DNA from 3 places in the Geobacillus sp. TFV-3 genome. Region 1 is predicted to be linked to each of the others. Evidence: riboswitches for the same ligand, from Rfam matches in the RefSeq annotation. Region 1 holds a riboswitch; each other region holds the start of a gene.

The links. A riboswitch is a leader RNA that binds a small molecule or an ion and turns the genes downstream of it on or off. The one in region 1 is predicted to bind S-adenosylmethionine.
Region 2: linked by a shared signal. The riboswitch ahead of BJQ97_RS14760 (methionine ABC transporter ATP-binding protein) and the one ahead of mtnK (S-methyl-5-thioribose kinase) in region 1 are both predicted to bind S-adenosylmethionine.
Region 3: linked by a shared signal. The riboswitch ahead of BJQ97_RS10640 (hypothetical protein) and the one ahead of mtnK (S-methyl-5-thioribose kinase) in region 1 are both predicted to bind S-adenosylmethionine.

What each region holds. Positions count from the first base shown of each region.
Region 1 is NZ_MPSP01000001.1:2,493,897-2,504,326, reverse strand. It holds gene BJQ97_RS12595 (PAS domain-containing sensor histidine kinase) at 1-1,682, shown strand, start outside; gene BJQ97_RS12590 (methylated-DNA--[protein]-cysteine S-methyltransferase) at 1,672-2,163, shown strand; gene BJQ97_RS12585 (ABC transporter permease) at 2,308-3,321, opposite strand; gene BJQ97_RS12580 (sugar ABC transporter ATP-binding protein) at 3,263-4,813, opposite strand; gene BJQ97_RS12575 (sugar ABC transporter substrate-binding protein) at 4,810-5,973, opposite strand; gene mtnA (S-methyl-5-thioribose-1-phosphate isomerase) at 5,960-7,027, opposite strand; gene mtnK (S-methyl-5-thioribose kinase) at 7,109-8,299, opposite strand; SAM riboswitch class I at 8,440-8,608, opposite strand; gene BJQ97_RS12560 (carbon-nitrogen family hydrolase) at 8,703-9,515, opposite strand; gene BJQ97_RS12555 (pyridoxal phosphate-dependent aminotransferase) at 9,612-10,430, shown strand, end outside.
Region 2 is NZ_MPSP01000001.1:2,891,311-2,901,740, reverse strand. It holds gene BJQ97_RS14805 (3-hydroxyacyl-CoA dehydrogenase/enoyl-CoA hydratase family protein) at 1-1,178, shown strand, start outside; gene BJQ97_RS14800 (acetyl-CoA C-acetyltransferase) at 1,206-2,378, shown strand; gene BJQ97_RS14795 (acyl-CoA dehydrogenase family protein) at 2,518-4,302, shown strand; gene BJQ97_RS14790 (arsenate reductase family protein) at 4,474-4,839, shown strand; gene gcvH (glycine cleavage system protein GcvH) at 4,932-5,315, shown strand; gene BJQ97_RS14780 (YusG family protein) at 5,390-5,626, shown strand; gene BJQ97_RS14775 (toprim domain-containing protein) at 5,724-6,083, shown strand; gene BJQ97_RS14770 (thioredoxin family protein) at 6,080-6,397, shown strand; gene BJQ97_RS14765 (sterol-binding protein) at 6,549-6,896, shown strand; SAM riboswitch class I at 6,969-7,078, shown strand; gene BJQ97_RS14760 (methionine ABC transporter ATP-binding protein) at 7,170-8,198, shown strand; gene BJQ97_RS14755 (methionine ABC transporter permease) at 8,188-8,856, shown strand; gene BJQ97_RS14750 (MetQ/NlpA family ABC transporter substrate-binding protein) at 8,872-9,723, shown strand; gene BJQ97_RS14745 (hypothetical protein) at 9,850-10,035, opposite strand; gene BJQ97_RS14740 (carboxymuconolactone decarboxylase family protein) at 10,132-10,430, shown strand, end outside.
Region 3 is NZ_MPSP01000001.1:2,109,542-2,119,971, forward strand. It holds gene BJQ97_RS10615 (helix-turn-helix domain-containing protein) at 1-202, opposite strand, end outside; gene hutG (formimidoylglutamase) at 207-1,175, opposite strand; gene BJQ97_RS10625 (PaaI family thioesterase) at 1,317-1,733, shown strand; gene BJQ97_RS10630 (PaaI family thioesterase) at 1,870-2,352, opposite strand; gene BJQ97_RS10635 (VOC family protein) at 2,474-2,857, opposite strand; gene BJQ97_RS10640 (hypothetical protein) at 2,877-3,209, opposite strand; SAM riboswitch class I at 3,280-3,384, opposite strand; gene opp4A (oligopeptide ABC transporter substrate-binding protein) at 3,443-5,221, opposite strand; gene BJQ97_RS10650 (ABC transporter permease) at 5,237-6,145, opposite strand; gene opp4B (oligopeptide ABC transporter permease) at 6,167-7,135, opposite strand; gene BJQ97_RS10660 (ABC transporter ATP-binding protein) at 7,152-8,078, opposite strand; gene BJQ97_RS10665 (ABC transporter ATP-binding protein) at 8,065-9,093, opposite strand; gene BJQ97_RS10670 (sensor domain-containing protein) at 9,580-10,430, shown strand, end outside.

The sequences.
Region 1 (10,430 bases):
ATCCGGCGTTTTCGATGAGCTTGAACTTGGAAAAAGGAAAACTGCTCAATTTGTCGTTTCAGCAGTTCGTTGCCCGCGAATGCGCCAATGAGTTCGCTCGGTTGCTCGCGGAAGTGAAAGAAAAGGGAACGGCCAAAGGCGAGTTGTCGCTTGTCCGCCCGGACGGAACGGTGAAAATGTTTGAGCTGACGGCGACTTCCAACGTCTACAGCGGGTTTTACATGGCCATTATGCGCGATGTGACGGAACGAAAAAATATGGAAATCAAGTTGCAAAAAAGCGAAGAACGGTTCCGGGCTATTTTCGAACAAGCGCATGAAGCGATCCTCATTTGGGACGATTTTGGCTGCATATTGAACGCCAATCCGGCGGCGAGCCGGACGTTTGAGCTGCCCTTGAATTTGCTTGTGCGCCGCAATTTGTTTGATTTTGTCGACTATGGGGACGAAAAGGTGAAACGCATTTTCAGCGAGTTCCGCCGCAAAGGGGAAATCCGTGACGAGCTGACGTTTCATATGCCGAACGGTGAAGATAAGCAGCTCGAGTTCACAATGAAAAAAGGAGCGATCGACGGGTACCACTTGACGATTTTCCGCAATGTGAGCGAGCGGCGGAAAATTGAGCGTGAGCTGCGCGAAAGCGAGCAAAAGTTCCGGAGCATTTTCGATCATGCGATGGATGGCATTTTGCTTTGGGATGCGCAACATCGGATCATCGACGCCAATCCGATTGTCTGCGGCATTTTTTCCGCCGAAAAGGAGGAGCTGCTTGGCCGGAAGGTGGTCGAGCTCGTTCCGGAACGGGCGCACCGCCAGCTCAATAAGCTGCTTCAACAATGCCAACGCACCGGCGAAGCGAGCGGCGAGGTCGAATTTTTCGACGAGGGAAAAGGGAGAATTATTGAGTTTTCGCTGAAAAAGGAAGTGATTCCGGGCGTCGGGATGATGATGCTTCGCGATGTGACCGAGCGCAGAGAGATGGAGCTGCAGCTGCGCAAGTCGGATACGCTCAACGTCGTCGGCGAACTGGCCGCCGGCATCGCCCACGAAATCCGCAACCCGATGACGGCGCTCAAAGGCTTCATCCAGCTGTTGCAAGGAAGCATTGACGGCGACTATTCGATGTATTTTAATGTCATTATGTCGGAATTGAAACGAATTGAGTCGATCATCACCGAGTTTCTCGTCTTGGCGAAGCCCCAGGCAGTGCAATACAGGCAAAACGACATTTGCAAAATTATGCAAGATACGATCGATTTGATCAGCGCCCAAGCGATGATGCACAACGTGCAAATCATCGCGGATTTCGAAGACGGGCTGCCGCCGGTGTATTGCGAGCCGAATCAGCTGAAGCAAGTGTTCATCAATATTTTGAAAAACGCCATCGAAGTGATGCCAAAAGGCGGGGACATTACGGTGCGCATCACCCGCGCCGGGTGCTATGTGCGCATCTCCATCACCGACCAAGGATGCGGCATTCCAAAAGATAAAATCAAAAAGCTTGGGGAGCCGTTTTATACGACGAAAGAACGCGGCACCGGCCTCGGCTTGATGGTCAGCTATAAAATCATAGAAGAACATCAAGGGAAAATTGAAGTGGAAAGCGAAGTCGGCGTCGGCACGACGTTCCATATCACGTTGCCGATCGAACGAACGGAAAGAGAGGACGACGATGACGATTGAATATGCAGTATACCGCTCAGAGCTGCTCGGCGACATTTACATCGCCTCCGACGGCGACGCGATTGTGAAAGTCGAGCTGTTTCTAGAGGAATGGCGCGCGTTCGCCGGCGACCATCGGGCTGTCAAAAGCTGGTCGCCGCTTCTTGAATGCGCGCTTAGGCAGCTGGATGAGTATTTCCACGGTCGACGCCAAGTATTTGACTTGCCGCTGAAGTGGAAGGGAACAGCCTTCCAAGAAGAGGTGTGGGCGGCGCTTTGCCGCATCCCATACGGCGAGACGGCGACATACGCTGACATCGCCGCGCAAATCGGCCGCCCGAAAGCGGTGCGCGCCGTCGGCCAGGCAAACCGGGCGAATGAACTGTCGATTCTCGTTCCGTGCCACCGTGTTGTCGGCAAAAACGGCGCTCTTATTGGCTATGCCGGAAGTCGCACCGATGTAAAGGAGAAGCTACTCGAGCTTGAGCGGCGCTATAAGTAGATGACGCTCTTGCGTTCGCGGAACAGGCAAAGGGTTTTGTATGCGGATGCTGCCATGAAGAAGGCGGAAAAAGAGGTCGATGGCTTGCCTAGAAAAACGCGTCTGCCCCCGAGGATTGCCATCCACGGGGGCAGAGATCGGGCGTTATTTTTTTTGCCAATGCGACAAGGCGAGGGCGCCGACTAAAATGGCGCCTTTTATAATGTCTTGGGCGTAATACGGAACGTTCATCATCGTCAAGCCGTTCAGCAACACGCCCATTAAAATCGAGCCGAACAATGTGCCGATGACGTTCGGCTTGCCGGCGCCAAAGACGGAAAATCCGATGTAGGCGGCGGCGACGCTGTCCATTAAAAGCGAGGCGCCGGCTGACACTTGCCCGGTTCCGATGCGCGAGGCAAGGACGATGCCGCCTAAGGCGGCGAAAAAGCCGCTGACGACATACGCATACGTCCGGTAGCGGTTGACCGGAATGCCGGAGAGCCTTGCCGCCTCACGGTTTTCCCCCGTTAAATAAAAGAGGCGGCCGGGTTTGGTGTACGTTAAAAACAGATGAGCGGCAATGACGACAAACAGCATAAGCAAGACCGAAAACGGCACGCCGAACAGCTCTCCCTGGCCGATAAATAAAAAGGAAGGAATGAATTTGCCCGGCGCCGTGCCTCCATCAGGCAACGGCATGTCGTTGTAGATCGAAAACCCTTTTGTATAGGTGAGCTGCACGCCGTTAATGGCGTACATCGTCGCCAACGTCGCGAGCAAATCCGGCAGTTTGAATTTGACGATCAACAACGAGTTCAAAAGCCCGACAGCAATGCCGAGCAACAGCGGCACGAGCAAGGTGACGAAAATTTCTTGGCGGTACAGGACGAGCGCCGCGGCGCTCGCGATCGTCGCGAGGCTCACCGTCGAACCGACGGACAAATCGAAGCCGTCGACGATGAGCGAAAACGTAATGCCAATGGCCACCAAGGTGACGATCGAAATGGAACGCAAAATGTCACTGAAGTTTTCATACGTAAAAAATCGGTCTTGCGTGACGCCGAAGTAGGCGATAACGGCAAGAATGGCCAGCAAGGTGCCGTGTTTATACAACCATTCAAGAATGGACGGCGCCGTTTTTTTCGACGGCGTTGTGGAAACGGCTGGCTGGCTCATGGATCTCACCTCCGCTGCAATAGTAAACAAGCTGTTCATACGTCAGTTCAGCGGCCGGCAGGCGGGCGAGCAGCCGGCCGTCGACCATCACGTAGATGGTGTCGCAAATGTCAAGCAGCTCTTGAAATTCGCTGGAAAAGTACAGCACCGTTTTTCCTTCATCGGCAAGGGAGCGAATGATGGAAAACACCTCTTGCTTCGCGTGGACATCGATCCCTTTCGTCGGTTCGTCAAACAAAAAGACGCGTGCGTTTGTGTTCAGCCATTTGCCGATGACGACTTTTTGCTGGTTGCCGCCGCTTAAGTGGCGGACGGCCGTGGCGCTTGACGGCGGATGAATGCCGAGTGAGCGAATAAGCCTATCGGATTCAGCCGTTTCTTTCGTTCCGCTGATCCATTGCCAGCGCGACAGACGGGAAAGAAGACGGACGGTTACGTTCGTTTTTACCGACTCGGGCAAAAACAGCCCTTGTTTGCGCCGTTCTTCCGGGATGAGGCAAACGCCGGCGGCGATGGCTTCATAAGGCGATGAGAACACGTAACGTCTGCCATCAATTTCCCACTCGCCAGATGTGTTTCGATGGGCGATCAAGCTCTCAGCGAGCTCCGTCTTGCCGGCGCCGACCAAACCCGCGATGCCGACGATTTCGCCGCGGTGGGCGTATAGGTTGACCGTTGTCCCGGTTTTGTCGATCAAAATTCCGCGGGCGGCAAACGCGATGTCGCTTCCGTATGTGCGCCTTTGTTTCATCGTGACAGCCCGTCTTGTTCCGGTCATATGCAAGACGATGTCTTCAAGAGGCAAACGGCGGGCATCTCCGTGATAGACGACGCGGCCGTCGCGCAAAATCGTCAGCCGGTCAGCGATCTCTTGAACTTCTTTCAGTTTATGAGAGATGTAAATAAAGCCGACGCCTTGCTGCTTCAGTTCATCGATGATGGCAAACAGACGCCTTGTTTCCGCCTCGCTTAAGGCGGCCGTCGGTTCGTCTAGGATGATATAGCGCGCGTTGGATGACAGCACTTTGGCGAGCACAATCAGCTGCTTTTCATGGAGCGAGCAGTCGCGAACCAATTTCGTCGGCGGCAACGACAGGCCGACGCGGCGAAGCAGGGCGGCGGCCCGCTCTTTTTCTTGACGCAGCGAGCGAATCGGCCGTTGCTTCACATGGACGAACTCGTCCGCTGCTACGTTTTCGTAAATCGGCAAACCGGGAAACAGCGCTGTGTCGACTTCTTGAACGACGAGGCCGATGCCGGCTTGTTTTGCTTCGCGCGGCGATGAAAACGTGTATATTGTACCGTCGATCGTGATCGTACCAGCATCGGTCGGAATGGCTCCGGCTAAAATGTTCATGAGCGTGCTTTTGCCGGCGCCGTTCATGCCTAAAAGGGCGTGGACTTCGCCAGGACGAATGTCGAAGTCCACACCGTCAAGCACGCGCACGGCGCCAAACGATTTTTCAATGCCCTGCATTGACAACCTGTTCATTTTTTGTTCACCTGGGCTTCCAACGTTTTCATCCACGGCGAGATGGCGACATTGGATTGCCCCCAGCCCGGAATGTATTGCGAAAGCTCATTCATCGACACTTGTTTGTCCGGAAGATCGGACCGTTTCACTAAGTGCGGCTCAAGCGAGTAAATATTCGGCGTTTTTTCTCCGGCGATTTTTTGATACGCGAACCGCACTTGGACACGGCCGACTTCGGCTGGGTCGGTCGCCGTTGTTGCCACCCATGGGCTGTTTGGTTTTTGGATCATTTGCAAGTCTTCATCGCTCAAATCGATGCCGTACACTTTAATTTCCGTGCGCCCGGCTTGCTCGATGGCACGCGTCGCTCCTTTGGCGAATTCGTCCCATGTCGCGAAGACAGCGTCGATATCGCCTTTATTCGGATATTTTTTCAAAATCGCTTCCATTTGCGTTTGCGTGTCCAAAGCTGTGTTGGCGCTCGCCGTGCCGAACTTGGCGATTTCTTTAATGTTCGGGTAACGTTTTTTGAACGCCTCGTAAATGACATGGCGCCGCTCCATCGGGGTAAAGCCGCCGACCCAAATCGTGACGATGTTGCCTTCTCCGTTTAAGTCTTCTGCGAGCGTTTTTAATGTTTTCCAGGCGAGGCTGTAGTCGTCTTGGTCGATGACGGTGACGCCGGGAATGTTCAAATCGTTGTCAAACGCCACAACTGGAATGCCTTTGGCGACGGCTTTTTTCACCGGGCCTTCGAGCGCATCAGCGCGGCCGTGATCAAGCAAAATGGCGTCCACATTTTGGGTAATGGCCGTCTCAACATACGATGCCATTTTGGTTAAATCGTTGTCCGCGTTGTAAATTTGCACTTCACCGCCGAATTTTTGCACTTGTTCTTTGACGCCGGCGATGTATTGCGATGAGAACGTGCCGATGGACAGTTGCATAATGGCGGCGATTTTCACCGGTTTTTTCAGTTTTTCCGGAATGGCCGCCTGCTCGCCGCTTGTTGCGGTTTGGCTGTTTGATGATGAGGTGTCGCCTTTGTTGCTTGTTTGCTTCGTTTCATTGGCCGGATTGGAGTTCATAGCGTCTTGCTCGTTCGTGCAGCCGGCTAAGACGGAGAATGCGGCAAAGAAAAGAAGAAAAAGGGAAGATAAGGCCTTAAATCGTTTCATGTTGCTCCTCCTTTGTGAATAATGATGGCAACGTTGTGTGGTAATTGCCGCCAATGATGCCTTTTTCGGTAATGATGGCGGTAATGAGTTCGTTTGGTGTTACGTCAAACGCCGGATTGTATACGTTGACGCCTTCCGGGGCGATGCGCACGCCGGCGATGTAGGTCACTTCGTCCGGATGGCGCTCTTCGATCGGAATGTCCGCACCTGTTTTCGTCGCCAAATCGATCGTCGACAGCGGCGCAGCGACGTAAAACGGAATGTCAAACGACTTGGCGAGCAAGGCGAGGCCGAATGTGCCGATTTTGTTCGCCGTATCGCCGTTTTGCGCGATCCGGTCGGCGCCGACGATCACGGCGCTGATCTGTTTTTCTTTGATCGTTTGCGCTGCCATGTTGTCGGTAATAAGCGTCACATCAACACCCGCTTGCATTAGTTCCCAAGCAGTCAGGCGCGCCCCTTGCAGCACCGGCCGCGTCTCAAGGGCGTAGACGGACAGCTCGATCCCTTTTTCTTTCGCCAAATAAAACGGAGCGAGCGCCGTCCCGTAGCGGGCCGTGGCGATCGAGCCGGCGTTGCAAATCGTCATCACCCGGTCGCCTGGTTGAAAGAGCGACAAAGCGTGTTCACCGATGCGGCGGCACACATCCTCATCTTCGACTTGAATGTGGATCGCTTCATGGATGAGTGTCGTTTTCGCCTCGTTGATGGAGGCGGCGTTTTCGACAGCAGCGACGAGCCGGTCAAGCGCCCAAAACAAATTGACGGCGGTTGGGCGGGCGCCGGCCAGGTAGTCGCGATCTTGTTTTAAGCGGCGACGGAATTCATCGACCGACTCGGTGTCATAGCTCGAAGCGGCGAGCGCCAGACCATAGGCGGCAGTGATGCCGATCGCCGGCGCCCCGCGCACTTTCAGCGTGGCGATCGCGTCATAGACGTCTTCCAGAGTGTGCAAGTCGATATATTCCGTGACCGTTGGAAGTTTTTGCTGATTTAAAATCGTCACATGCGTCCCGCGCCATTCGACGGAGCGTGGGATGGCAAAGGTGCTCATCGCCATCTTCCTTTCTCTTTTTTTGGTTTGTCCGGGTCAGCGCTGTGCAACTTGCGTCGAGACCCGGACGATTGTATGGCATTATCGTTCCGTTTCGGCAAACAGGCGGCGGAAGTCTTCTGTTCCGGTGAGCTCGCGGCGCTCAATGATCAGGCGGCGGCCGAGGCGAAGCGCATGCCGCTTGGCGGCAAGGCGCGCCTCTTTTTGCTCGATCCCGTCAAGGTCGGCCACATGGGCGAGGCCGATCGTTCGGCGGATGACTTCGCAGCCGGCAAAACCGACGGCGTCAACGAACGCATGTCGGAGCACGTCTTCAAGCAAACCGGGCGTCGCGGCGTACGTTTCCAAGCTTTCCGTGCGCCAAAGCTGCGAGAAGATGGACGCAAAGACGTCCCATGTTCGGTCGATATGGGCAAAGAGCGGCTGGCGCTCGGATTCAGGGCGGGACAACGCATTTAACAGCAAGTTGGCAAAGAATTGGCCGAGGTCAAACCCGATCGGGCCGTAAAAGGCAAATTCCGGGTCGATCACTTTCGTTTCGTCGTCGCTGGCGAAAATGCTGCCGGTATGCAAATCGCCATGCAAAAGCACATCGGCTTCGGTTAAAAACTTGCGCTTCAGCTTTGCTGCTTCCAGGTGGAGGCGGTCATCGCGCCAAAGCGATTCAACGTCTGGGCGCAATCTGTCTTCAAAGTTGTTCGTGTCATGGTCAAAAAACGGGTCGGTGAAGACGAGGTCTTCGGTAATTTTGCACAGTTCCGGATTGACGAAGCTTTGCGCCAATTTCTTTTTCTCTTGCTGGTTCATGCCGAAGTCAGACGTATAAAACGCCGTTTTGGCGACAAACTCGCCGATATGCTGGGACAAAAGCGGATACGTTTTCCCTTCGATCAGCCCTTTGCGAGCGATTTGCAAACGGGATAAGTCTTCCATCACCGTAATGGCGAGCGATTCGTCAGAATAGTAGACTTTTGGCACGTATTGCGGCACGTAGCTCGCAAACGTGCGCAGCGCGTTGCTTTCGATGACGGCGCGCTTTAACGTGAGCGGCCAGCTTTCGCCAACCACTTTGGCGTACGGCAGCGCTTGTTTGATGATGACGCCTTGTTTCGTTTCTTGATCGACGATATGAAAAACAAGGTTCAAGTTCCCGTCGCCGATCTCGCGGCATGCAAGCGGCGCCCCGTCGCGGAATAGTCCAAGACGGACGGCGAGCGCCACCGCCTTCGGTTCGGTCAGCGGTTCGTAAACCGATGTTTGAACAGTGGTCATTTCCTTGTTCCCCCTTTTTTCATTTCGCTCGTTTTCAAATGCCGGTTCTGACGCGCGCTAAAAACTCAGTGTTTCCGGCAAATGAAAAAGCCTCTTTCGCATACGGAAAGAGGCTTGAAGATTCATTACGTTCTTCGCGCCTCTTATCTTTCAGAAAGACATCGGTCTTTCTGTTGGACTTAGCACCGTGCCCTGCGGAAGCATGACGCTTCCGGCGCCGCCCTTGGCGTGCGCCCTATCTCACGATAGCATTACGGTCGGTTGCTGGGCTTCATTGGGCCAATTCCCTCAGCCAACTCTTGATAAGAGTACCGATTCCTCGTATTCAGTTTTTGCAATTTTCACGATGTTATCAATTGTTTGGTTGCTTGATTCGAATGATACATGGTCGGTCAATCGATTGTCAATACATTTTGAAAAATTTTTTTGCCGCCTCGTAGTCATGCGGCCGGCGGTCGGCAAACACGGGGATGCGCGCACGGACGTCCGCAACGAGTTCGGGGGCAATGTCGGCCGAGAGAATGCCTGGCTTCTCGTCCGCCTCGGCGATCACTTCGCCCCATGGGTCGATGACGAGCGAATGGCCGGCAAAGACGTTGTTCGGGTCGCGGCCCGCCCGGTTGCAGGCGACGACGTAGCATTGGTTTTCGATCGCCCGCGCCATCAGGAGCGTCTGCCAATGGTGCAGGCGGGGAAGCGGCCATTCGGCGACGACAAACAGCACTTCCGCCCCAGCCAACGCATGGGCGCGAATCCACTCCGGAAAGCGGATGTCGTAGCAAATGACCCCGGCGCATGAAAGCCCGTCGAGTGAAAACAAGCCTAAGCTGCTTCCCGGTTGCAAATACAAATGTTCATCCATTAATTGAAACAGATGGAGTTTGCTATATTCGCCGACGATTTGGCCGCTGCGGTCGGCGACAATCATCGTATTTGTCACACCGGCGGCCGTTTTTTTGGCGACGGAACCGGCGATGAAATGAACACCGTGCGTTTGCGCTAAGCGGGAGGCGAACGCTTTCGCCCGTTCGGCGCCTTCGTCGGCAATCTCATCTAGGCGCGTCAAATCGTAGCCGGTCGTCCATAATTCCGGCAGCACGATGATATTCGCGCCATCCTTGACGGCCGATTCAATGGCGCTTTCTGCGCGCCGTTCGTTTTCGTTCGGGTCGCCAAATGCGATGTCAAGCTGGAGGCAGGCGATGCGGATCGTCATGAGTTTTCACCTCGAAAAAATTTTGCTTTACATTTTGCTTTTAACGATATATGATGTTGCACTAGAATTTCAAGAATTTTTAAGAAGGTGTGGGCGATGACAATGGAATTTCCTTTTTCCGAGCTGCTTGAGCAGCTGCCAAAGCAATTTTTCGCCTCGCTTGTCGCGAAAGTTGGGGAGAAAATCAAGGCCGGATGCGACGTGATCAATTTAGGACAAGGCAACCCGGATCAGCCGACGCCGGTGCACATTGTTGAAGCGATGCAGCGGGCGTCGGCCAATCCGAAATACCATAAATATTCGCCGTTTCAAGGCTATTCGTTTTTGAAAGAAGCCATCTCCGCGTTTTACGCACGTGAATATGGAGTGAAGATCGATTCGGCCCGCGAAGTGGCCATCTTGTTCGGCGGCAAAGCCGGGCTTGTCGAATTGCCGCTTTGCCTCGTCAATCCGGGAGATGTCGTGCTCGTCCCGGATCCCGGCTACCCCGACTACTGGTCGGGGATCGCCCTTGCCCGCGCGCGGATGGAAATGATGCCGCTTGCGGCGGAAAACGGTTTTTTGCCGGACTATGAAGCCATTCCGGCGGCAGCGGCCGACCGGGCGAAGTTGATGTTTTTAAATTACCCGAACAACCCGACCGGCGCGACGGCGACAAAGGAATTTTTCGCGGAGACGGTGGCGTTTGCCGCCAAGTACGGCATTGCCGTCGTGCACGATTTCGCTTATGGGGCGATCGGGTTTGACGGCCGAAAACCGGTCAGCTTCTTGGAAGCCGATGGGGCGAAAGACGTCGGCGTTGAGATTTACACCTTTTCGAAAACATACAATATGGCCGGCTGGCGCGTCGCGTTTGCCGTCGGCAACGAGCGGATCATTCGGGCGCTTGAGCTGCTTCAGGATCATTTGTATGTC
Region 2 (10,430 bases), 400 kb from region 1:
GGGATGCGATCGGCCTTGAGAAGTCGGTGCGCAAAATGCAGGCGGAAGGGCGCGACATCCCATCGTGGATCACGGACATGCTCGCCGACGGAGCCACATCATTCTATAAAACGGAAAACGGCCGGCTGTTCTATTATGCGCCGGGCGGGTATAAAACAGTAGAAGAAAACGAAAAAGTCATCCACATCCGCCGGCTGAAAGAAGCGCGCGGCGTCATCAAGAAAAACGCCGGAGCGAGCCTCGTTGACCTCGGTGATGACGTGGCGCTTCTCGAGTTCCATTCGCCGAACAACGCGATTGGCGCTGATATTGTCCAAATGATCAACGAGTCGCTTGAGGAAGTCAACCGCAACTACAAAGGGCTTGTCATCGGCAACCAAGGGAAAAACTTCTGCGTCGGCGCCAACCTTGCCATGATGCTCATGGAGGCGCAAGACGAAAACTTTTTTGAATTGGAACTTGCCGTTCGCCAGTTCCAGCAAGCGCTTCTCAAAATGAAATACAATCCGAAGCCGGTCGTCGTGGCGCCGTTTGCCATGACGTTGGGCGGCGGGGCGGAAGTGAGCCTGGCGGCTTCGCGCATCCAGGCGGCGGCCGAGACGTACATCGGGCTCGTCGAAGTCGGCGTCGGCTTGATTCCGGGCGGCGGCGGCAACAAGGAGCTGTACATCAAACGGTTGAACAGCCTGCCGCGCGGGGTCGACGTCGACTACGTCAAAATCGCGGCCAGTGTATTTGAAACGATCGCCATGGCGAAAGTGTCGACGTCAGCGGCGGAAGCGCGCGAGCTTGGCTTTTTGAATCACCGCGACGGCATCACGATGAACAGCGACCATCTGCTGTATGAAGCGAAACAGGCGGTGCTCTCGATGTATGAGGAAGGGTACCGGCCGCCGGTTCGGAAAAAAGTGCCGGTCGCCGGCGAAAGCGGCTATGCCGCCATGCTGCTTGGGGCGCAGTCGATGTTCCATTCCGGCTACATCAGCGAGCACGATTTGAAAATTGCGAAAAAGCTGGCGTATGTTCTAGCCGGCGGCAAGGTGCCATACGGAACGGAAGTCGACGAGCAATATTTGCTCGATCTCGAGCGCGAGGCGTTTTTGAGCCTAATTGGCGAGCCGAAGACGCAAGCGCGCATGCAGCATATGCTTGTGAAAGGAAAACCGCTCCGCAACTAAAGCGGGGGAGATCAAGGGGGGATTGGCGTGAGAGAAGCGGTTATTGTCGCAGGTGCGCGCACACCGGTCGGAAAGGCGAAAAAAGGGACGCTCGCCCATGTGCGGCCGGACGATTTAGGGGCGCTCGTCGTGAAAGAAACGATCAAGCGCGCGGGGAACTATGAAGGAAACATTGACGATCTCATTATTGGGTGCGCCATGCCGGAGGCGGAGCAAGGATTGAACATCGCCCGCAACATCGGCGCGCTCGCCGGGCTGCCGTATACCGTGCCGGCGATCACGATCAACCGGTATTGCTCGTCCGGCTTGCAGGCGATTGCTTATGCAGCGGAACGGGTGATGCTCGGCCATTCCGACACGGTCATCGCCGGCGGGGTTGAATCGATGAGCATGGTGCCGATGATGGGGCATGTCGTCCGCCCGAACGCCCGCTTGGCGGAAGAAGCGCCGGAATACTACATGTCGATGGGGCACACGGCCGAGCAAGTGGCGAAAAAATACGGCGTCAGCCGCGAAGACCAAGACGCGTTCGCCGTGCGCAGCCATCAGCGCGCCGCCAAGGCGATTGCCGAAGGAAAGTTCGATGAAGAAATCGTGCCGGTTGAAGTGACGGTGCGCAAAGTGGAAGGAAGCAAACTCGTCGAAGAGAAAATCGTCTTTGCTAAAGACGAAGGCGTACGCCCAGATACGAACATGGAGACGCTCGCGAAACTGCGCCCGGCGTTTGCGGTGAACGGCACGGTCACCGCCGGCAACGCGTCGCAAATGAGCGACGGGGCGGCGGCGGTCATGGTGATGGATCGCGAAAAAGCGGAGTCGCTCGGCTTGAAGCCCCTCGGCAAGTTCCGGTCGTTCGCGGTCGCCGGCGTGCCGCCGGAAGTGATGGGAATCGGCCCGGTGGCGGCGGTGCCGAAAGCGTTGAAGCTGGCCGGTCTTGAGCTGTCCGACATCGGCTTGATCGAGCTGAACGAAGCGTTCGCCTCGCAATCAATCCAAGTCATCCGCGAACTCGGGTTGGATGAGGACATTGTCAATGTGAACGGCGGCGCGATTGCTCTGGGCCACCCGCTCGGCTGCACGGGCGCGAAACTGACCTTGTCTTTGCTTTACGAAATGCGGCGCCGCAACGTGCAGTTCGGCATCGTCACGATGTGCATCGGCGGCGGCATGGGCGCAGCCGGCGTGTTTGAACTGTTGTAGCGGCAGCCGAAAGCGAGCGGGCTCCACATCAGCTCGCGCGAGGCATGCCTCCGCATTTGCCCGGTTGCATGGAACGCCTATTTCCCGGGCGGCAACGCCGCCCGGATCATCAATCTGAATTTCGAGGGAGGAAACAACGATGGCGAAAACAATCGAAGAAGCGATCAAAGGCGGCAGCTTTTTGATCGAAGACATTTCGGCCGAGCGCGTGTTTACGCCGGAAGATTTCACCGACGAACATCTCATGATCGCCAAAACGACGGACGAGTATGTCAACAATGAGGTGCTCCCGCAGCTCGAGCATCTCGAAAACCATGAGTTTGACCGCTCTGTGAAGCTGCTCCGCAAAGCGGGCGAGCTCGGCTTGTTGAGCGCCGACATTCCAGAAGAATACGGCGGATTGGGCTTGGATAAAGTGAGCTCGGCCATCATCGCGGAACATATGGCTCCGGCCGGTGGCTTTGCGATTTCGCACGGGGCGCACGTCGGGATTGGCTCGCTGCCGATCGTCCTGTTTGGCACGGAAGAGCAAAAACAAAAATATTTGCCGTATTTGGCGACCGGCGAAAAAATCGCTGCCTACGCCTTGACGGAGCCGGGGTCGGGTTCGGACGCACTCGGCGCGAAAACGACGGCGAAACTGAACGCGGAAGGCACGCATTACATTTTAAATGGTGAAAAACAATGGATCACCAACTCTGGATTCGCTGATGTGTTTGTCGTCTATGCGAAAGTCGACGGCCAGCATTTCACGGCGTTCATCGTTGAGCGCGATTTCCCAGGCGTGTCGACCGGTCCTGAAGAAAAGAAAATGGGAATCAAAAGCTCGTCGACGCGGACGCTCATTTTGCAAGACGTGCCGGTGCCGAAAGAAAACGTGCTCGGCGAAATCGGAAAAGGCCATGTCATCGCCTTCAACATTTTGAACATCGGCCGCTATAAGCTTGGGTTAGGGGCGGTCGGCGGCGCGAAACGGGCGTTGGAGATCACGCTCAAATACGCCAATCAGCGCCAACAATTCAAACGGCCGATTTCGCAGTTTACATTGACGCAGGAAAAATTCGCGACGATGGCATCACGCCTGTATGCCGCCGAAAGCTCGGTTTACCGCACAGTCGGCTTGTTCGATGAGCGGATGGGACTCTTGGATGCGGAAAAGGCGAAAGACGGAAAAGAAGTGGCGAAATCGATCGCCGAATACGCCATCGAATGTTCGCTCAACAAGTTTTTCGCGACGGAAGTGCTCGATTACATCGTGGATGAAGGCGTGCAAATCCACGGCGGGTACGGCTTTATGCAGGAATACGAAATTGAGCGCGCTTACCGCGATTCGCGCATCAACCGCATTTTCGAGGGGACGAATGAAATCAACCGCCTTCTCGTGCCGGGCATGTATTTGAAAAAAGCGTTAAAAGGCGAGCTGCCGCTCTTCCAAAAAGCGCAGCAGCTTCAGGAAGAACTGATGATGATGACGGCCGAGGAACCGGGTTCGGGCGTGCTCGAACAAGAAAAATATCTCGTGCGCAACGCGAAAAAAATCGCCTTGATGGTCGCTGGCTTAGCGGCGCAAAAATACGGCCAGCGCATTGAAGAAGAGCAAGAAGTGCTTGTGAACATCGCCGACATCGTCTCGAACATTTACGCGATGGAATCAGCGCTCTTGCGCACGGAAAAAGCGATCAACGCGAGCGGGGAAGAGAAAAACAAACAAAAACTTCTTTATACGCAAATTTTCTGCCAAGAGGCGTTCAATGAAATTGAAGCCCATGCGAAAGAAACGCTCGTCGCCGTCGAACAAGGCGACACGCTGCGAATGATGCTCGCCGCGCTCCGCCGGCTGACGCGCCATACGCCGATCAATGTGATCGCGAAAAAACGCGAAGCGGCCGCCGCGCTCATTGAAGCAGAACGGTATATTGTGTGATAATAGGAAGTACCAAGCTGCGGCTTGGTACTTTTTGCTTGATGGGCATTTCATTCGGGCGGGCCAGACGCCAAGACAGGCTTGCCGTGCCGCGATCGTCGATCCATCATTTCAAAGAGGGGTGAGGCACGCGGCGGTTGGTTGATCCATCATTTGAAGGGAGGGGTGGCTATGGCGTTGACGCTCTATTGGTATCCAAAATGCGGCACGTGCCGGAAGGCGAAAAAATGGTTGGATGAACACGGCGTTGAGGTGCAAACGGTGCATTTGGTTGACGAACCGCTGACGAAAGAAGAGCTCGCTGAACTGCACCGGAAAAGCGGGCTGCCGCTCAAAAAATTTTTCAATACGAGCGGCATGAAATACCGCGAACTTGGTTTGAAGGACAAGCTCGATCGCGCATCGGAAGACGAGATGCTCGATTGGCTCGCCTCGGACGGGATGCTCGTCAAACGGCCGATTTTGACGGACGGCGAGCGGGTTGTCGTGGGCTTTCGAGAACAAGAATACGAGGCGTTTTTCGCCAAGAAGGCATAAAAATTTTTGCAAAATCGGGTGAATTCAGTGAGTTTTTGCGGAAAATCGGTTATGATGAAAAAGGATACATTTTGTCGCGATGGAGGGATTCGATGAACACGCCGAAAGAACTTCGTTACACAAAGGAGCATGAATGGGTGCGCGTGGAAGGAGAGAACGTGCGCATCGGCATTACGGATTACGCCCAATCGGAGCTTGGCGACATCGTCTTTGTCGAGCTGCCGGAAGTGGGCGCAGAGGTTGCGGCCAACGAGCCGTTCGGCAGCGTTGAATCGGTGAAAACGGTCTCCGAATTGTATGCGCCGATCAGCGGCACGGTCGTTGAAGTGAATGAGGCGTTGAACGACCATCCGGAGTACGTGAACGAATCGCCCTATGACAAAGCGTGGATGATCGTCGTCAAACCGAACGATTTGAGCGAAATGGACCACTTGTTGACGGCTGAGCAGTACGAAGCGATGATCAACGAAGGATAAACGTTCCTGCAATCTTCGCTTCCATTCGGGCACTCTATACATACCGGAATTTTGATGAAAAAGGGGTGCTCGCTGTGGTGTTGCAAACGAAGCACATGGATGTCACGGACCGGATCATCGGCAAACTGAACGGCCGCTCGCTGGACTTGTACGAGGAAGGAGAGCTCATCGGGCGCCTTCCGCTTCCGGCGGCCGTCCCGTTGAAACATGGATATATCGAACAAAACGGGCGAATTTTCAAACAGGTGACCGCTACCGTTGAACCGGACCAAAAATATGTCGACTGCGACGGGGAAGCGGGCTGGTGTTGAAAGGCAACGGTGCGATGCCGTTGCTTTTCTTTTTCCACCTTTCGCCGGCGCGGGGCATACAATATCGTATCTCCTTTCGAAGTTAGGTGGGTCGGACATGCGACGCGTGGAAAAAGTGATCATTGTGGAAGGGCGATCGGACAAGCAAAAAGTGGCGGCTGTCCTGAATGAGCCTGTCGTCATCCTTTGCACGAACGGCACGATCAGTGACGCGCGTTTGGAAGAATGGGCTGATGAGCTGGAAGGATATGATGTGTACTTGCTGGCGGATGCCGATGAGGCGGGAGAAAAATTGCGCCGGCAGTTTCGCCGCATGCTTCCAGAAGCGGAGCATCTTTACATTGACCGGGCGTACCGTGAAGTCGCGGCCGCTCCGATTTGGCACTTGGCGCAAGTGCTGCTGCGCGCCGATTTCGACGTCCGCATCGAATGGCTGATGAGAGGGAGAGGCGAGTGAAAGCGATCGATCGAAACGATGTCAAACGAGTGGTGGAAGGAGAGCCGCTTCTGGCCCTTTACTTGTATACCCCGCTGTGCGGCACGTGCCAGCTGGCGCGGCGGATGCTCACGGTGGTGGAGCAGTTGTTTCCGGCGCTGCCGTTTTATGAAACGGACATCAACTATATTCCTGAGCAGGCGGCTGCGTGGAAAATCGAAAGCGTTCCGTGCCTGCTTCTTTTTAGGGATGGAACGATCGCGGGCAAGTGGTATGCCTTTCACTCCGTTCCGTATTTGTATGAAGTGATTCAAGCCTGCTTGCCGGACGAGTGATTCGCCTTTTTTTGACGCTGTTTGACACATTTCTTGGGAAATGACAAAAACGGCGCTCATTCGTCAACGGGTTGTCGAGATTTTTGTAAAGGATTTCCCCTCTTCAGAATGGAAGTGAAAGAAATATAAGGAATGGAGGAGGGGGATGTCCATGGAAATGCGCGAATTGGTCGGGCAATTCGTGGAACGGATGCAAGGGTTGCGCCATTTGTTGCCGATTTTGCCGGATGAACAGCTGTGCGTTCGCTTTGAAAGCGGGGATGAAACCGTGCTGTTGATGGTTGGCAAAGAGCCTGCTGCGGCGGAGAGGGAACACGATGAACGGAAGACATTGACGATTAAAGGTTCCAAAGCATCGATCGAGTCGTTGTTGAACGGGGAATTGAAGCTGCAGCAGCTCGTGCGGCTGCAAGAAGTGTACGTGTCAGGAAGCTTCCGCCATCTGCTACTGCTTGAGTCGCTCCTCCATTTGGCCAAACCGTATCGGCATGTTGGGTGAAAAATTTGTTGACAGCGTTCGACAAGTGATGATACAATCAGATTTGTAATAATTGAATAGACGATTGTTGCGCTCTTATCAAGAGAGGTGGAGGGATGTGCCCAATGAAGCCCGGCAACCGTCAGCGCATGCGCTGAAATGGTGCCAATTCACACAAAGCGGCCTGCTTTGAGAGATAAGAGACGGAATGGTGAACAATACCTTTCTGTTCTCTGCGGGCAGAAAGGTTTTCTTTTTGTGCTCTGCTGCCTTGGGAGAAAGGAAGGTGAAACAATGATTGCATTAGAACAAGTGACGAAAATTTATCAAGCGGCCAACGGTTCGGTCACGGCCGTCGACAACGTGTCGCTTGAAATTCGCGAAGGGGAAATTTTCGGCATCATCGGCTACAGCGGCGCGGGGAAAAGCACGCTCATTCGATTGCTCAATGGGCTCGAGAAGCCGACGAGCGGCCGGGTGGTTGTCGCCGGACGCGATATGGCGCGCATCAAAGGCCGAGAGCTGCGCAAGGCGCGCCAAGAAATCGGAATGATTTTTCAGCATTTCAACTTGCTTTGGTCGCGCACCGTCAGGGAAAACATTGCCTTTCCGCTTGAAATTGCCGGCGTCCCGAAAGAGGAGCGGAACAAGCGGGTGGGTGAATTGATCGAGCTTGTCGGCCTTTCCGGGCGCGAGGATGCCTACCCGTCGCAGCTGAGTGGCGGGCAAAAACAGCGGGTCGGCATTGCCCGCGCGCTGGCGAACAATCCGAAAGTGCTGCTTTGCGACGAGGCGACATCGGCGTTGGACCCGCAGACGACCGATGCGATTTTAGACTTGCTCGTTGACATCAACAAACGTCTTGGGCTGACGATTGTGCTCATCACCCATGAAATGCACGTCATCCGCAAAATTTGCGACCGCGTCGCCGTGATGGAAAGCGGCCGAATCGTTGAGCAAGGCGAAGTGCTGCATGTGTTCCGCCACCCGCAGCAGCCGATTACGAAGCGGTTCGTCCAACAATTGATCGAGCCTGAGGAGACGGAAGAAGCGATTTCCCATTTGTTTGGCCAATACCCGAACGGGCTGATCGCCCAGCTGACGTTCGTCGGCGCAGCCGCCGGAAAGCCGCTCATCACCGAAGTGGTGCGGCAGTTTGCTGTTGATGTCAACATTTTGCAAGGGAAAATTTCGCAAACCCATCAAGGCGCCTATGGGGTGTTGTTCGTGCACCTCGACGGAGCGAAGGATGAAATCGACCGGGTGCTTGACTATATTCAACGCCAGCAAGTGGCGGTGGAGGTGATTCAAGATGCTCGCTGACCTCCTGCCGAACGTGCAATGGGAGACGATGTGGGCGGCGACGGTCGAGACGCTGTATATGACGGGAGTGGCGGTGGCGGCCACCTTCGTCCTCGGGATCGTTCTTGGCTTGCTGTTGTTTTTGACAGCGAAAGGAAACCTGTGGGAAAACCGGTTTGTCAATACAGTGATTGCTGCGTTTGTGAACATTTTCCGCTCCATTCCGTTTATTATTTTGATCATTTTGCTCATTCCGTTTACAACATGGCTCGTCGGGACGATGCTTGGCGCCAATGCGGCGCTGCCGGCTCTGGTCATTGGAGCTGCGCCGTTTTACGCCCGCATGGTCGAAATCGCGCTTCGCGAAATTGATAAAGGAGTCATCGAAGCAGCCCAAGCGATGGGCGCCTCAACGTGGACAATCATTTGGAAAGTGCTCTTGCCCGAATCGCTGCCGGCGCTTGTCTCCGGCATTACCGTCACGGCGGTGTCGCTTGTCGGCTACACAGCGATGGCTGGAGCCATCGGCGCCGGCGGGCTTGGGAACTTGGCGTATTTGGAAGGGTTCCAGCGCAACCATAACGATGTGACGTTTGTCGCGACCGTATTGGTGCTTATCATTGTCTTTGTCATTCAGTTTATCGGTGACTTTGTCACTTCGAAAATTGATAAACGATAAAGGAGGAAGAACTCGATGAAAAAATGGCTTGGCGCTCTGCTCGCGGCCGTTCTCGTCTTGGCTTTGGCGGCATGCGGCGGCAACAAGAACGACAACGCGGAAGGCGGCAAAGACGGCAATTTGGTGAAGCTGAAAGTCGGCGCCTCAAACGTGCCGCATGCGGAAATTTTGGAAAAAGCGAAACCGATTTTGAAGAAAAAAGGCATCGACTTGGAGATCATCACATTCCAAGATTACATCTTGCCGAACAAAGCGTTGGCGGAGAAGCAAATAGATGCCAACTACTTCCAACACATCCCGTATTTAGAATCGCAAAAGAAAGAATACGGCTATGATTTCGTCAACGCCGGGGGCATTCATATCGAGCCGATCGGCTTATACTCGAAAAAATACAAAAGCATTGAAGAACTGCCGGACGGTGCGACGATCATCATGAGCAACTCGGTCGCCGACCATGGCCGCATTTTGTCGATGCTGCAAGAAAAAGGGCTCATTAAATTGAAACCGGGTGTCGATAAAACGAAAGCGACGGTCAACGACATCGTGGAAAACCCGAAACATTTGAAATTTAAGGCCGACGTCGACGCTGGGCTGCTTCCGCAAATTTACAAAAACGGCGAAGGCGATGCCGTGCTGATCAACGCCAACTATGCGCTTGATGCCGGTTTGGATCCGGCGAAAGACCCGATCGCCGTTGAGTCGCCGAAAAATAATCCGTATGTGAACATTGTTGCGGTGCGCAAAGGCGATGAAAACCGGAAAGAAATCAAAACGCTTGTCGAAGTGCTGCAATCGAAAGAAATTCAAGACTTCATCAAAGAAAAATACCACGGCGCCGTCATTCCAGCGGCGGAAACCAATCAATAACGGGAGCATTTCGCTTCCGTTTCTTTATTTGTCCCAAAAAAGCCGCCCCCTTGCCCGAAGAAAGCTCCAACGTTCAAAACGGTTCTCAATGCGAGGGCGCCGTGGTCAACCTGCTTTTCCGCTGCTTCATCGACCGTTCAAGCGCGCCAGCACGGCGGCGAGCATCACGATGATGGCGCAGTTTTGCAACATGATCACCGCCGCCAGACTCAGCTCTCCGTCTCCTTGCTCGTTCCACATGGAGGCGATGCCCAGCCAAACGATGAATGAAACGGCAACGGCAGTCAGCCAAAAGACAAACCAACGAGCCATGGTTATCTCCTCCTTTTTCTCAATACAATTCGTTGTTTAATTTCGTTTTCCTCCATGCATACTAACAACTGAAACGAGCAAAGGAGGAAAACGAAGATGAACAACGGAACATATGCGTCGGTCGAAACGGCGCTTCGCCACTATAAGGAAGGGCTTGGGGCGTTCACCCAAAAACTTCCGAACGTGGCGGAACGGTTTAACGCCTTTACGGAAGCATGCTTTGCCGAAGGGGCGCTGTCGAAAAAAGAAAAACAATTGATCGCCCTTGGCATCAGCGTGGCCGCGCAAGATGAGTATTGCACGATTTACCATGCGAAAGGCTGCCTTGATGAAGGGGCGTCGGAACAAGAAATTTTGGAAGCATGCGCGGTGGCGGCCGCGTTTGGCGGCGGGGC
Region 3 (10,430 bases), 380 kb from region 1:
ATGTCGCCTTCGGCCATCGTTCATACGGAATCATATCCAGTTCGACGTATAACAGTTCCGGCGCCTCCCGCTCAAGAAGCGCCATCATCTCCTCCACATTGGCCGCCGTGTACACATGCTCGATTGGCAGCGAATACGCGGAAACGAGCCAGCGGATCGCCTCCCGTTCCTTGTCGTCCCGTTCGGCAATAACCAATTTCACGTTCTCACCGCCTTGGCTGTAAGCGTTGGAAATGAAGGATCGTCTCCATGCAAAAGGCAGCGGCTAACGCCACCGTTTTCCCGCCTTCATCCAAGAGCGGGTTGACTTCGCAAAGGTCAACGCTGACGGTGTTCGGATGGGAGACGATCCGGCGGATGAGGGCGCGCGCCAAAGATGGAGCGAGTCCAAACGGCGACGGCGCGCTCACTCCCGGCGCAGCCGCGGCGCTGATGGCGTCCATGCAAATGGTGAACATCACGGCATCGTGATGAGCGGCAAACTCCTCGATTTGTGCATAGGCGGCCTCAATCGGCCCTGCGGTCAGCTCGTCTTCCATCATGTACCGGCAACCGTACTTCTCGGCCGCCGCAAACAGCGCCGCTGTGTTGCCGAGCCGTTGAATGCCAAGGCAGAAGTAGCTGGCTCGGCCGTCTTGATCCAATATTTGCCGAAACATCGTTCCCGATGTCGGACCGTCATCGTATGGACGCAAATCGAAATGGGCGTCAATGTTGATGATGCCAATGCTTGCCTTGGGCCCGAGCGCTTCGCGAACGCCTAAGTAATGGCCGTACGCCGTCTCATGGCCGCCGCCGATCACAATAGGCGCAATGCCGCTTCGCAACAGGCGGGCGACCATCGTTCCAAGTTCCGCCTGGCTTTGTTCGAGTTGTTCATCAACGCAAACGACATCGCCTGCGTCATAGACGACCACCCCTTCCGGAAGATGCCAAGGCAGCCGCGCCAGTGCCGCTTTAATGGCGGCCGGCGCCTCTTTCGCTCCTTGACGGCCTTGGTTGCGGCGCACTCCTTCGTCGCACGCAAATCCAATGAATGCGGCGGCGCGCTCCAATGATTCGAATCGATTCGTTAAATCAAGCAGGCGAATGCGCTGATGAAGGCGAAACGCCCGCTCATCGCTCACGCTGTCAATCCGCCCCGTCCAACGGAAGGCGTCTGGCGGTTGATACATGAGACCATCTCCTTTCCATCATCAGCTTCTTGTTTCTTTCGCTGCCGCTTTGCCGTTCTCCTCCTCACGGACGTGAAAAGAGGAAATCGCCGCCGTTTGGCGAATAAAAAAACATGATTGACAACAGAAAGGGTGTTCCAGATGAAGCCAATGACCAACTTGCACGATGTCATCGCCGGTCAAAGCGCGCCGCCGCCGTGCGACAAGTCGCTTGGCGTCCGCTTGACGGAAGCCCGAGACGGCTGTGCGAAAGGCGTATGGACGATCAGCGAATCGCTGCTCAACGGCAACGGGGTGATTATGGGCGGATTTGTCGGAGCGGCGGCGGACATTCTCATGGCTTATGCGGTGACGACCTTGCTTCGCGATGACCAAATGCACGCCTCCATTAACTTGCAGACGACGTTTCACCGCCCGGTGGCGGCTGGAGAAGCCGAAATCGAGGCTAGGGTGGAAAAGTTCGGGAAAACCGTCGCTTATGTGACCGCCATCGTGCGGCAAAACGGCAAAGACGTGGCGAGCGCGACATCATCGGTGCTGATTATGGATAAACCGTGAAAAAAGCGCTTTTATCCATGGACCAAAGGGGAATCATGCGCGGAAAGCCGATGCCAAAGCGGCCCGGGCGCAACGAGCGAAGCACCGGAGAAAACGCTGTCAAAAACAGCCTCTCTCCGGCGCTTTTCGCTGCTTGTTAGGTGCGGACAAACGTTTTCGGCATGACGACGGCCACGACTTGGCCGCGAGCGCACAGTTCGCCGTTGGCGAACACTTCCGTATCAACTTTCCATTTTTTTGGATGAATTTCTGTCACCGTCCCGACGGCGACAAGGGGCACCCCGTGCGGCGTCGGTTTGACGAAATCAACGTGAAGCGACGCCGTGACAAAGCGCGGCGGCGTTTCCCCACTGCCTGGTTCATGGCCGTTTTTCCGATGCAACGCCAGCGCCGCTGATCCTGTCCCATGACAGTCAATAAGCGAGGCGATCAGCCCGCCGTACACAAACCCAGGAATCGCTGTATGCTCCGGGCGCGGCGTATACACCGTCACCGTCTTGTCCCCTTGCCATCCGGTGCGGAAATGGTGGCCGTGTTCATTCAGCCGCCCGCAGCCATAGCACCAGGCAAATTCATCCGGATAGTCGTCTTGAATGGCGTGAATAACTTGCGGCTCCATCTCATTTTCCTCCTCTCTCTTTTTACTATACGTGGTGCGCCTCCCATTTTCCTGCTTCTTTGGCCAAACAGCGCTGAAACGGACAAAGGCGGCCCATGCGGCCGCCTTCTCCTTGCCGGATTTATCGTCCCGGCTCGTAAAACTCGATCCATTCCCCATCCGGGCCAAGGAAAAACAAATATTTCGCCCCGTTCGGAAGCGTCGTAATGTCGTCCCAAACAAGCGGGACACCGAGCGACTTGAGCCGTTCTTTCTCTTGCTCGATGCCTTCCACCGTAAACGCCACATGGTGCACTTTTCCTTCCGTCGGCAAGTTCGGGTTGTACCCTTCGATCAACTCAACGATGATCGAACCGTCAAGTCCTAAAAACGCCAGTTTCATCGTTCCGTTCGTATGGATCATCTCGCTTAGCAGCTCAAGGCCGACGACATTTTGATAAAACTCCTTCGATGTCTCAATGTCTTTCACTTGAATGCCGACATGCTCGAACTTTTTAACTGCCATTGCTCGCTCTCCCTTTCCATTATGGACTTGAAAACACCGACCATAAATACGGCGTCATGCGCGCAGGGAAAATCTCTTTTTTCCCGAGCTCTGTCCATATGTAGCGGTCAAGGGCGTACGGTCCGTCCGCCTTCCATTCGTCCGCCTCGCTGTTGGTCAACAAAACCGAAAAGGCTGTTCCTTGCGCTTTTCCATACAAATGAACGTATCCGTCCCCGCGGTCGACATGCACCGCCGCTTGCGGGTCAAACCGGATGAGCTCCGCCTGCACGCAGCGCATCACATGAACAGCGAACGCCGCGGCCGGCAAGTGCGACACCATGCAGGCGCGGAGAGAATAAAGTTCCGCCACCGTTTCTCTCACCTCCCATCAATCAAAAACCCCCTGCGCCTCGGAATGATGCGAAGGGGGTCATGAGCCATTCTTATCATCCAAAGCGAAACCGCTTTGCGGGTGTTAGCACCTTGCCGGCGGCAGGTTGCTGTGGGGTCATCAAGCCCGTTCTCTCGCCCACTCTTGATAAGGCGTATGCAATTTGTCTTTTATGTGATCATACACAACCCGCGACAGCAACCATTTTTCGCTTATTCCGCCACTTCCGGCTGTTCTGATGTGACTCCGACGTCTTTCCATGTCAGCTTCGAGCTTGGATCGACCGTGAAGTTGGCGACGCGGTTGTTGACCGCGTAGAGGGCCGAACGATACAACGTTGGAATAACCGGCACTTCTTCGTTCATCAACTTTTGCCACTCACTATAAATTTTCCGGCGGTATTCTTTGTCAAATGCCTGCTCGGAATGGCCTTTTTCAAGCAGTTCATCGTTTTTCTCATTCACCCAGCGCGAGTAGTTGAACATGACGTTGCGGCCGTACAATCCGTACGGGTCGACGTCTGTTCCCGTCCCCCACGCGGCGGCGTACACATCGACTTTCGGATCGTCTTTTTCAACCATGTCATAGAACGAGTTAAATTCCGCCAAGCGGCCGTCCACTAATTGGACATCCAAGCCGACATCTTTCCAGCCTTGCATATAAAACTTCGCCAACGGCTCGGCAATGTCGCCGCCGCTCATCGCCAAGAAGTTGATCGTGAACTTTTTGCCGTTCGGGTCTTCGCGCAGGCCATCGCCATCCACATCTTTATAGCCGGCCTCGTCGAGCAGCTGTTTCGCTTTTTTCGGGTTATACGTGTACCCTTTGATTGTTTTATCATGATAACCCGGGAACGACGGCGGAATGAGCGTTGTCGCCGGGAAGCGCAAGCCGTGGTACAGGCGGTCGGCCACCTCTTGGTTGTTGATGGCATATGCCATCGCTTGGCGCAGCTTTTTGTTTTGGAATTTCGGGTTGTCCATCACATTTTCTTGCTTTTTCGCATCCCAATGGCCGAGTTTAAAGCCGATGTAGTTGTAGGCCAAGTCGACTTTGCCAATAAACTGAATGTTTTTCGTTCCCTTCGCATTCGGATATTGATCCGTCGGGAATTCCGCAATGTCGATATCGCCTTTTTTCAACGCTTGCAGCACCACTTTCGGGCTGACGACTTTCAGAATGACCCCTTCCAAATTCGGCTTGCCGGCCCAGTAGTCATCGTTTCGGACGAACTCCACCGATTCGCCTGGCACGATTTTCTTCACTTTAAACGGGCCAAAGCCGATCGGATTTTTTCGGATTTTATCCGATTGCGCCAATTGTTTGATTGGCACGTCTTTCAAATAATGCTTCGGCAGCGGGTACGCCCAAATGCCGGTCAACACAGACGGGTTCGCATGCTTCCATGTGATCGTCAACGTCTTTTTGTCGACCACTTTAATGCCGGCGATTTTATTGGCTTTGCCGCTATGGTATTCGTCCATGCCGACGATGTCTTGGATGAGCGCGTCGCCGTAGCGGACACCGGTATAATCTTTATGGCCGATGACCAAATACGCATACTCCAAGTCTTCCGCCGTCACCGGCTGGCCGTCATGCCAGTTGACATTGTCCTTAATGCGAATCGTCATCGTTTTTTTGTCGTCGGACAGCTCATACGTGGCGGCGCCATCGTTCGTAATTTCATAGTCGCCGTTCGTACGGAAAAGCGACTCATCAAAAAATTGCAAAATTTCAGCATCTGGAGCTCCCGTGTAAAATGCGTAGCTGAGCGTTCCTTCAAATGGCGTGTCGGACACAAGGCCGTATTTCAACACGCCGCCATCGATGATTTTCCCGTCGTTTTTCACGGTCATCGGGAATTTGCTGATGTCTTCTTTTTGCGCAGCCGGTTTGTTTTTGTCTCCTCCTCCAGTCGTCGACGAGTTGCTCGTGCATCCGGCGAGCACGAGCAAGAGCGCGGCCAGCGCCGCCAACCACTTTTTCTTCACTGTTTTCTTCCCCCTTTATCCTAATCGTTGTCTTGCATCAGCCGCACGTTTTAACGCTTGGCCGATGAAATTTATGCACAGCATCATCACTAAAATGAGCAATGATGCAGGCAGCCATACCCACCATTTGTTTTGCAGCACGTCCGGGTTGGTCGCATAGCTGACCAACGTCCCCAAGCTCGGCGTGCTTTCCGGCAGGCCGAATCCAAGGTAAGTGAGCCCGGATTCAATGCCAATGTTGCCGGCTAAATTCAACGTCAAATTGACGATGATAATGGAGCTTAAATTCGGCAAAATTTGAAACAAAATGATTTTCCAATCCGGCGTTCCAAGCGTCTTTGAGGCGCTTACGTAATCCAACTCGCGCTCAGCGAGCGTTTTCGCACGGATGAGCCGAGCTTTGCCGGTCCATAAAAATGCACTCATAATCAAAATAAACGTCATGACGTTGTATTTCGGCACAATCGCCACAAACACGATGACCAGCATCAAAAATGGCAAGACAAGAATGAAGTCGATGATGCGCATAATGACATTGTCAACCCAACCGCCGAAATAGCCGGCCACCAACCCGACAACGAGGCCGATCGCCCCAGTGATCAACGTAATGGCCAGCCCGATCGTAAAGGAATTGCGGGCGCCGATAATCAGTTGACCGAACACATCGCGGCCGCCGTAGTCAGTACCGAGCCAATGTTCCGCCGATGGCGGCGAGTGGATGGCCAAAAAGTCCACTTTCACAATTTCCTCTTGATCTAAAAAAATCGAAGCTCCATAGACGATCAGCAAAATGATGGTCAATATAATAAGAGAGACAAGAGCGAGCCGATCACGGACGAGCTCCCGCCACATAATCGAGAGGGCGGAAGGGCTTTTTTCAACGGTTATGTCGACTGGTGCAGGGCTGTTGACCTCGATTTTCATGTTCAATGCCTTCCTCCCTTCCTACTCAATGCGAATGCGCGGGTCGACCGCACTTAAAATGATGTCGGACAACAATGTCCCCACTAGCGTCGCCACGCCGGAAATCATGACGAGCGCCGTCACGACGCTGTAGTCGCGCTGCATAATCGACTGCAAAAACAACTGACCAAGCCCAGGATAGCTGTAAATCGACTCTAAAAAGACCGACCCGCCAATAAGCCCAGTAATTTCATATCCCAAAAAAGCCGCGATCGGCAAAAACGAATTGCGCAAAATGTGCCGCCAGTAAACGTGCCGCTCCGGCACTCCTTTGGCGCGTGCCGTTTTCACGAAATCTTTCACTTTCGTATCGATGATTTCGCTGCGCAAATATTGAATGGTCACAACCGTGTTAATAAGCGCTCCGGACAAGGCCGGAAGCATGAGATGGTTCAGTTTGCTTAAATAGTAGGCAAGCGTCCCTTCCTCAACTTGAATGTCCACACTCCCGCCGGTCGGAAACCAACCGAGATGAAAGCCGAAAATAAACAACATAATCAACGCAAAGATAAAGAGCGGAGTCGCATAACCAATATAGCTGTAGCCGACAATGAGCTTGTCAGCCCACGTGTCGGTCCACCGTCCGGACACGATGCCAAGCGGAATGGCGATGAGATAGGTCAAAACTAAAATAGCCGCCGATAACAATACGGTATTTCCTATTCTTCCGGCCAGCAAGTCCGTGACCGGCTGCTGATGGGTGTAAGACAGGCCGAGATCACCGTGAAGCATGTTTTTCACCCAGCGGATGTATTGAATATGTACCGGGTCGTTTAACCCAAGCTTTTCTTTCATCTCTTCCAACGTTTGCGGATCCATTTTCGGATTGGCTGCCAGTTGGCCGGTCAACGCATCGCCCGGCATCGCCTTTGCCAGCAAAAAAATGAGGACGCTTAACAAAAACAGCTGCGGAATCATGATCAAGATTCGACGCAAAATAAACTTCAGCATCGTTTCGCCTCCTTCTTTACGGAATGGCTACGGAATGAGTCGGCGAAATGGATTTAAGCGGATACGCCCGGCCGCTTTCATCAAAATAGCGCGAATACGCTTGCGCATATTCCATCTCCACCTCACGGCGCAACGCCGCCTGTCGACCGCGCTCACGCGGGTCAGCGTTCGGAATCGCGGACAAAAGCCGCTTCGTATAAATGTGTTGTGGATTCGTGAAAATATCTTCACTCGTCCCTTCCTCGACAAGCCGGCCGCGGTACATAATGCCGATCCGATCGCACATATGGCGGATGATGCCCAAATCATGGCTGATGAACAAATACGTGAGTCCATATTCTTGCTGAATATCTTTCATAAAGTTCAACACTTGCGCCTGCACCGAGACATCAAGCGCTGAAACCGGCTCGTCGGCGATGATCAGCTTCGGGTTGAGCGTGAGCGCACGGGCGATGCCGATGCGTTGGCGCTGTCCACCCGAAAACTCGTGCGGATACTTATAGATCGACTCGGCGCTTAGCCCGACCCGCTCAAGCACATACTGCACTTTGCGCCGCTCTTCTTGTGGCGACAATTTTTCAAAGTTGCGCAACGGCTCAGCGACAATATCGAGCACACGCTTGCGCGGGTTGAGAGACGAGTACGGGTCTTGAAAAATCATTTGGATGTCTTTTCGGTACGCATGAAACTGACGCCGATTCAGCTTTGTCAAGTCCGTCCCTTCAAACAGCACTTCGCCGGCCGTTGCCCGAATGAGGCCGATGATCGTGCGTCCCGTCGTCGTTTTGCCGCAGCCCGATTCCCCGACAAGTCCGTACGTTTCCCCTTGATTCAAAGAAAGGCTGACATCGTCGACCGCCTTGACATAGTCGACGATCCGGCGGAAAAAGCCGCCGCGCACCGGATAATGCACTTTTAAATGTCGCACGTTAAGAAGCACCATAATCGACCTCTCCTACTATTTGATGACCATCGGGAAAATAAAAGTATTGGTAGCATGTGCAACGCACCCAATGCCCCGGCTCCACTTCCCGCAGCTTCGGATCCGGTTCGTGCCGATCCGCCCCAATCCAGCTGATGCGCGGCTGGAAGCGGCAGCCTTGCCGCGGCAGCTTATGCAACGGGGGAACGATCCCTTGAATGACATGAAGCCGTTCCTTTTTCGTCTGCGCGGACGGGATCGACTGCAACAACGAGCGAGTGTATGGATGAAGCGGGCGGTGGAAAATGGTGTCGACATCCGCCAGCTCAACGATTTCCCCTGCGTACATGACGGCCACCCGATCCGCCATTTCCGCCACGACCCCTAAATCATGCGTGATCAAAATAACGCTCGTTTTCATTTGCTGTTGCAGTTCTTTCAAAAGTTCCATAATTTGCGCCTGAATCGTCACATCAAGCGCCGTCGTTGGCTCATCGGCGATGAGCAGCGCTGGCTCGCAAGCGATGGCAATGGCAATGACAACCCGCTGCCGCATCCCCCCAGAGAGCTCGTGCGGATAGAGATGGTACACTTTTTCCGGTTCAGGAATGCCGACCCGCTCAAGCAAACGGATCGTTCGTTTCTTTTTTTCCGCCGCCGACAGCCGTAAATGATAATCCATGCTTTCCTCGATTTGTCGTCCGACGGTCATGAGTGGGTTGAGCGCCGTCAACGGATCTTGAAAAATCATCCCAATCTCTTTGCCGCGGATTCGGTTCAATTCAGAAACGGACAACGACAGCAAGTTCGTCCCTTTAAACTGCAGACGCCCTTCCACTTTTGTCTTCTCGGGCGGGTGCAGCCCCATGATCGAAAGGGCAAGCGCACTTTTTCCGCACCCCGACTCGCCGACAAGGGCGACGACTTCGTTTTCCGCGATCGTCAAGGAAACATCATCGACTGCCGCATAATACTTGCCGTCGATCTGAAACGAAACTCGCAATCGATCAATTTCCAAAAGAGGTTGTTTTTCCAACGCACCTTTCCCCTTTGATTTAGTTTAACGAAATTTTAGACTATATACAATTTTATAATAATATTCTATCACATCTTTTTGTCAGTTCAACATTTTTTGTAACTTTATCCTTCTGTTGTATGTTTATTTAGCATAATGTTTTATAAAATAATTAAGGACATACAAAAGATTTTTCAGCTTTTTCTCTTTATGTTCGTCCAACAAAAAAATTCGACTTTGCTCGACAGGTGTAGGAGCTGGTGTATCGTTTATGAAAGAAAAATATGTAAACAATAACTTTTATCGCTAAACTTGATGCGAATGGTTCGTCACCCTCTCCTGCTCGACAAAATGCCGCGGAGAAGTGAGACGTGCGCTGCATTCATCGTTTTATACGGTCAGTAAAAAATACAGCAGCCGTTCGACAAAAATAGATAAAAACAGATAAAAACATGGTAAAATGGTATAGTGCACCTATTTTTTTGAAGATTGGAGGATTGCTTCCGCATGGATAAGCAGTCGATCATGACGCATTATGGGGCCCTTTATTTTTTTATGCCTGCTGTGCAATGGGTGGTTAATGAACATGGAGTAATTGCCGATATGAATGACTATGCGGGTGCATCGTTGGGCTACGATCGGATTGAACTCATCGGCGCCCCATTTCAAACTATTTTCCATCCTGACGACTGGGCGTCCCTCGTCCACTTGCTTCCTCAACCGACCGATGAAGCGGTTCGCACATTCACGGCCAGAACGGTGCATAAAACCGGCAAATTATGCCCTGTTCGCGTGCATATGCGTTGGAAAGCATTGAACGGTACGCCGTTCCTCCTCGTCTCGTGCTCTGACATGACCGCTGAAACGCATGCGGAGCGGCTGCTCGCTGAACAGACTCACATTTTGAAGCAAATCGCCAAACACGAGCCGCTCGATGCCATTCTCACGTCCATTGCCAAGGCGGCCGAAGCATTGCGGCCTCCAGCCATTTGTTCGATTTTGCTTGCCGATGACAACGGACGACGCCTTTACCATGGAGCAGCGCCAAGCTTGCCATCCGCTTATATCCAAGCCATGAATGGAATCGAAATCGGGCCGCAATCTGGATCGTGCGGCGCGGCCGCCTATCAAAAAGAGATCGTGATCGCAAGCAATGTGGCAAATGACCCCCGCTGGACGTCTTATGCGCAATTGGCGTTGGCGCACGGATTGAGAGCTTGCTGGTCCATGCCCATTCTCTCGTCATCCGGCCATGTGCTCGGAACGCTGGCGTTTTACTATCCGACCGAGCGCGAACCGGAACCGGAAGATATGGAGATTATGTCGGCGCTGTCATCGCTCGCGAGCCTCGCCATGGA